DNA from 2 places in the Paenibacillus wynnii genome. Region 1 is predicted to be linked to the other one. Evidence: riboswitches for the same ligand, from Rfam matches in the RefSeq annotation. Region 1 holds a riboswitch; the other holds the start of a gene.

Region 1 (3,422 bases):
ACGCTGAATTGTTGTACGTTGTGCAGGATTTCAGCCTACACCGGGGTTTCAGACGCTGAAATGTTGTACGTTGTGCAGGATTTCAGCCTGCGCCGGGGTCTCAGACACTGAAATGTGTACGTTGTGCAGGATTTCAGCCTACGCCGGGGTCTCAGACGCTGAATTGTTGTACGTTGTGCAGGATTTCAGCCTACGCCGGGGTCCCAGACGCTGAATTGTTGTACGTTGTGCAGGATTTCAGCCTACGCCGGGGTCCCAGACGCTGAATTGTTGTACGCTGTGCAGGATTTCAGCTCTCTCCAGAATTAAAAAAACAGGACTTTAAGAGGAAATCCCTCCTAGTGTCCTGTTTAGTCATGTATAGTCCTGTTTAGTCATGTAGAGTCCTGTTTAGTCATGTAGAGTCCTGTTTAGTCATGTAGAGTCCTGTTTAGTCCTGTTTAGTCCTGATTTTTCTTATTACTACAACAAATAGTTACTCTCCAACCAAAGCCCGATAAGCAGCAGCATCTAGCAAATGACCCGCCACGTCCGCCAATTCGCCCTCAATTTCCACTTCAAAAATCCATCCGCCGCCGTAAGGCTGATCATTAATAAGCTCCGGACTGGTCTCCAAGGTTTCGTTAATCTTGGTCACCGTTCCCGTTATCGGGGAATATAATTCAGATACCGTCTTCACGGACTCGATGCTGCCTACGCTGTCGCCTGCAGTTATACTAGCCCCTACCTCAGGAAACTCCACAAACACGATGTCACCGAGCAAATGCTGAGCATGATCCGTGATCCCTATCCGCACTACGCGTCCTTCTGCTTGCTGTGCCCATTCATGTTCATCACTGTATAGTAGATTGTCTAAGACTTCACTCATTCCCTAGCCGCCTCTTTTCCGAAATTGGAGTTGTAAAATTAGTTATAGCCTAAGTTATCGCGCCTCTCAATGTCAATATAGCTGACAGGAATTTTAAATATGTCATCTTTTTGACGTTTTTTTGTTGACAGCAGAGGAGTCTACCCGTTTTAATGGAGTCAGTAGAATATAAACGTTGTTGCGAATGATGGCATAGGGAGAGACTGTCTCTTGAAGACGGCGCCGAAGGAGTAAGCCCGGGATGGGTGAATCTCTCAGGCAAAAGGACCTTTGCCGGACGCATCTCTGGAGAGCATTGGGTGTTACTAACACGCCGATCACCAACGGGGAAACCTGCCCACTCAAGTGGAACAGGGTAACTCTCAGGTACAAAGGACAGAGCGGAAGATGATCATATGCGAGTTTTGCATATCTCTCTTCTGCCTGTCCTTTTTTGTATGGAATCAGACCAAGAGGAGTGACGACATGGATACTTTGAAAAGAACGCCTTTTTATGACCTCTACTCCGCTTTTCCGGAGTCCAGATGTATTGATTTCGGAGGCTGGGAGCTGCCGGTGCAGTTTACAGGTATCGTGAAGGAACATGAGGCGGTTCGGCAAAAGGCCGGCCTGTTCGATGTATCGCATATGGGCGAGTTCATGGTGTCAGGGGCAGGAGCGGAATCTTTTATTCAAAAAATGACGACCAACGATGTTACCCGTCTCCTCGATGGAGGTGCACAGTATACGCTTCTTTGTTATCCGGATGGTGGTGTGGTTGACGATCTGCTCGTGTATCGTTTGGGAGAAGGCCGTTACATGCTTGTTGTGAATGCTTCCAACATCGACAAGGATTTTCAATGGCTGCAGGAACACCTAACCGCCGACTTCGGTGATGTAACACTTACCAATGTCTCTGACGAGACGCTGCTGCTGGCATTGCAAGGACCCTTGGCTGAAAAAATTCTCGCTTCAGTAACCGATGTTTCCTTGGCTGAGCTCAGACCATTCCATTTCATCGAAAAAGCCAGCGTCTGCGGAGTAGAGGTTCTCCTATCCCGTACTGGATATACCGGCGAGGACGGTTTTGAAATCTATGCGCCTCTTGATACTGCCGAAACGTTGTGGAACGGTCTGCTGGCTGCTGGTGCTCCGCATGGCCTTACGCCTGCCGGTCTGGGCGCGCGCGACACGCTGCGTTTTGAAGCAAAACTCCCTTTGTACGGACAGGAACTTTCCGCCGATATCACGCCCCTCGAAGCTGGAGTTCAGTTCTTTGTGAAGCTGGACAATGCCGATTTCATCGGGCGTGACGCTCTTTTGCAGCAAAAAGAAGCAGGTCTCCCCCGCCGCCTCGTGGGTCTGGAAATGATTGACCGTGGCATTCCGCGCTCGCATTATCCCGTATACGCCGATGGAGTGAAAGTTGGAGAAGTCACTACAGGAACCCAGTCCCCCACGCTTAAACGCAATTTAGGGCTGGCATTGCTGGATTCAGCTTACAGTGAACTAGGCACAGAGGTTTATGTGGAAATTAGAGGTAAGCAGTTGAAGGCTGTCGTGATTAAGGCCCCTTTTTATAAAAAAAGCCAAGGAGTGAATCCGCAATGAAGCACCGTTATCTGCCGATGACTGAACAAGACCGCAAAGAGATGATGGAAACCGTCGGGATTCAATCCATGGAAGAGCTATTCACGGATATCCCTCAAGCCGTCCGCTATCAAGGAACAATGCCGATGTCGGAAGCCCTTGATGAATACGCGCTGCTGCGCCATATGAAAAAGCTGGCTGATGCAAATGCGAACTTTGACACCCACGCAAGCTTTCTGGGTGCCGGGCTCTATGATCACCACATTCCGGTTGTCATTAACCATGTGATTTCCCGCTCCGAATTCTATACGGCCTATACTCCCTACCAGCCGGAGATTAGCCAAGGGGAGCTGCAGGCGATTTTTGAATTCCAATCCTATATCTGTGAGCTGACCGGCATGAAGGTAGCCAACGCCAGTATGTATGATGGGGCCACTGCCTTCTCTGAAGCAGCAGTTCTTGCGGCTGGTGCCACGAAACGCAAAAAACTAATTGTCTCACGCACAGTCCATCCGGAAGCACGGCAGGTATTACGCACTTCAGCCAATGCCTGGGGATTGGATGTCATAGAGATTGACTATAAAGACGGAGTTACCGATCTGGCAAAATTGGCTGAAGCTATAGATGGCGATACAGCGGCCGTGCTGATGCAATCACCGAATTTCTTCGGCAGCATAGAGGATTTGAGCGCGATCGAGCCCTTAATTCATGCGGTGAAAGGTTTGCTTGTCGTCAGCGCGAATCCGATTGCCCTCGGTGTTCTGGAAACCCCGGGCAAGCTGGGAGCCGACATCGTTGTTGGTGATGCGCAACCGCTCGGCATCCCGGCTTCACTCGGCGGCCCAACCTGCGGTTTCTTCGCCGTAGCCGAACCGCTGATGCGCCGTATGCCGGGACGTATCGTAGGTCAGACCGTTGACCGTAATGGCAAGCGCGGCTTCGTTCTGACTCTACAAGCGCGGGAGCAGCATATCCGCCGTGAGAA
Region 2 (3,422 bases), 480 kb from region 1:
GGCGTTTTGAAGGGGCCGAGATGCGCTCCGTACACCTTGAAACCTTGCATCAGACTGATATGCTGCAGGTTCGGGGCAATGGGTTCAATCGCGTTAACCACGTTCACGAGCATAGCTAAGTTGGGCGGAACTAGTTCAGCCCATGTTGGACGATCTTGATAAGCGGCGTAGAAGATATGGGTGACTGTGGTAAGTTTGCCGAGTTCCGTGAAGGCGTCCTCTTCATTGAGCAGATCTACCGCCACATATCGTAACCGGCCAGCGTCCTCTCCGCCACGTCGCGAGACACCTATGATATTCCATTCTGGAAGTGTCATTAGATAGTCAATGAGATTCCGTCCGATCACTCCGTTAGCTCCAACGACAAGGGCTGTTTTATTTGGCATAAATTCATCTGGTTTCATAGGGTATTCCTCCTTCTCTTATAACGATTATTATGAGTAGGAGGAAAGATATTGAAAAGTACGCACTTTGAACTCATATAGTTACTTGAAAGTAACATATGGCGCCATATGAGATGGAACTTGAAAAGAATTTGGAAAAAAATCCGATAGAAGTAAGGATGGCCTAATCGAATTACATAGAAGGAGAGTATATATGCCTACTCAATTAGTAAAAAAAATCATCGTGTTATGTTTGGTTCTAGTATTCATACCGGCAACATCTATTTGGGCCGCATCCGTCATTACAGACCCGGCTTTGGCGAAAGCCATTCGAGTGGAATTAAAGCTGTCGGCTAATAAAGAGTTGAAGGCTGCTGATATGCAGAAGTTGGAATCTTTGTACCCTATGAATGGAAAAGCTAAGATTACCAATTTGCAAGGACTGGAGTATGCCGTTAACATGCAGAGCTTATTTCTGCCCGGCCAAAATATAAAGTATATTACACCACTCAGCAAATTGAAAAAACTGACGTTTTTAGCTCTTGAGGGGAATCAGATTACAGATCTTTCACCGCTTTCCGGGTTAAGTTCTCTGCAAAACCTGGTAGTTGACGGTAACATGATAAAAAGTCTATTGCCCTTGAAAAATTTACATAAGCTAACCGATCTTTTTGCCAGCAATAATCAGATAGCAGATTTAGGTCCCATTCGAAAATTGAAGTTGAACTGGATCATTATGAACGGAAATAAAATTCAAGATTTACAGCCGTTAAAAAATCATCCTACACTGGAGTATCTTTATCTAGACGATAACCTTATCCAGGATATTAAAGTGCTCGAAACAATACCGCACTTAAGAGAAGTATCTTTGGCAAACAACCCGCTGAATGAGCTGTCGCAACAGGTTATCCAAAAACTAGAGGACAATGGCGTCAGTGTAAATTTGGAGAATGAAGATGAGGCCAAGCCAGAGTAGGATCTAGCAATAAGTGGTCTTAGGAAAAGAGACATATGTCACTGATCTAATTCTCACATCGCAAGTAATATGTTAGAATACAAAAAGTATTAACGCTTTATTAACTGCATAATACGCAAGCTATGATTGCTATGGATCACACTATAGCAGGAGCAGCTTCTGGAGAGACCGTGGGAAACCGCGGCGCCGAAGGGTTCACAATCTCAGGCAAAAGGACAGAAGAGTACTGAATATTTATTTGTCATGCTGATCGTTATTAGCAGGGCAAGTACTATTTAATATTCTTATGAACTGAGAGATTGGATGACATCCAATCTCTTTTTTTTATGGGCATTAACGTGTTGCATTCAGAAGGGGGAACTAGGTAATGGCACAACAAGAATTAAAAAGAGAGCTGGCCAATCGGCATGTTCAACTCATCGCCATCGGCGGCACCATCGGTACGGGATTATTCTTAGGATCCGGTAGAGCGATCCAACAGGCAGGACCCTCTATCATGATTACGTATTTGATCGTGGGTATCGCCGTGTTTTTTGTAATGAGAGCGCTAGGAGAACTCCTGTTGTCTAATGCAGGTTATCAATCTTTTACAGATATTGCTGAAGACTATCTTGGACCTCGGGCTGCATTCATAACCGGTTGGACGTATTGGTTTTGTTGGATCATGACAGCTATGGCTGATGTTATTGCCGTTGGTGTATATGTACAGTATTGGTTTGATATTCCTCAGTGGGTACCTGCCATCGTCTGCTTAATCATCTTATTAGGATTCAATCTATTAGATGTGAAACATTTCGGAGAACTCGAGTTTTGGTTTGCTTTAATCAAAGTTATTACGATTCTCGCATTAATTGGCACTGGGGTCGTTTTGCTAGTGATGGGATTAAAGACGGATGCAGGAACGGTGACGGTCAAAAACCTTTGGGAGCATGGGGGAGTTTTTCCGAACGGAATTACAGGCTTTTTACTTTCCTTTCAAATGGTTGTGTTCGCGTATGTCGGTGTGGAATTAGTGGGTGTATCAGCAGCGGAAACAGCGAATCCTGAAAAAAGCATTCCATCGGCTATTAATAAAATTCCTCTACGAATTCTATTTTTCTACGTTGGTGCGCTTTTCGTCTTGCTATGCATTAACCCATGGACGGAGCTCAATCCGTCAGAGAGTCCTTTTGTTAAGACATTTAGCTTAGTGGGGATTCCAATCGCCGCAGGGATTATTAATTTTGTCGTATTAACTTCTGCCGCTTCCGCTTGTAACAGCGGGATGTTCTCAACAAGCCGGATTCTCTATAGCTTAAGCAAGAAAGATCAGGCTTCATCTCATTTTGCAAAACTGAACAAAAATCATGTGCCAGGAAACTCGTTATTCATTTCTACACTAGTCATATCCGTGGGAGCACTCTTGAGTAAACTCATTCCGGGGCAGGCTTTTGGCATAGTGACAACCATAAGTGCAATTTGTTTTATCTGGGTTTGGGGTGTCGTTCTCGTATGCCATATCAAGTATAAGAAGACCCGGCCGGAATTACAGGCTAAGTCCAAATTCAAAGCCCCTTTTACGCCATTGATTAACTTTGTGGTCTTAGCGTTGTTTGCCGGAATTCTCATCATTATGCTGTTCGCTAAAGATACACGTCCGGCTTTATTGTTTACACCGCTATGGTTTATTCTACTATTTGTGCTTTATTCAATTCGGAACAAAAAGGTGGTAGACGAGAAAAAAGCAGCATAAAAAATGGCGGCACAGGGATGAACTCCTGTGCCGCCATTCTATTTAATAGACTATAACGCGCCTCACTTATGCGTATCTGCGAATCGTAGCTGCCAGCTGTTCGGCGATGTGATGTGCTCCTGAGGCAAGATCGCTGCGTTCAAAACGCTGTTTTACCAAACGTTCATCTGTATCAAGCGCTTCAGAGAACAGGCCAGCGAGACCACGTGCCTTGCGGTCGACCTGCATCAGCAAGCTGACACCATTTTCATCCGGATAAAAGATGATTTCGAGTTCGTCCAGTTGGCCGCGGAACATGGAGGTAGGAACAAATTCAAATTCTTGGACAAAC

Evidence for each region. Region 1 has a riboswitch for glycine ahead of gcvT (glycine cleavage system aminomethyltransferase GcvT). Riboswitches for the same ligand answer to the same signal wherever they lie in the genome.
Region 2: another riboswitch for glycine. It lies ahead of PWYN_RS12280 (amino acid permease); the one in region 1 lies ahead of gcvT (glycine cleavage system aminomethyltransferase GcvT).

Annotation. Positions count from the first base shown of each region.
Region 1 covers NZ_JQCR01000002.1:2,627,794-2,631,215, reverse strand. Annotated here, with positions in the region: gene gcvH (glycine cleavage system protein GcvH) at 476-868, opposite strand; glycine riboswitch at 1,053-1,148, shown strand; glycine riboswitch at 1,152-1,249, shown strand; gene gcvT (glycine cleavage system aminomethyltransferase GcvT) at 1,334-2,458, shown strand; gene gcvPA (aminomethyl-transferring glycine dehydrogenase subunit GcvPA) at 2,455-3,422, shown strand, end outside.
Region 2 covers NZ_JQCR01000002.1:2,146,537-2,149,958, forward strand. Annotated here, with positions in the region: gene PWYN_RS12270 (SDR family oxidoreductase) at 1-404, opposite strand, end outside; gene PWYN_RS28045 (leucine-rich repeat domain-containing protein) at 598-1,359, shown strand; glycine riboswitch at 1,509-1,588, shown strand; gene PWYN_RS12280 (amino acid permease) at 1,727-3,091, shown strand; gene PWYN_RS12285 (sporulation protein) at 3,158-3,422, opposite strand, start outside.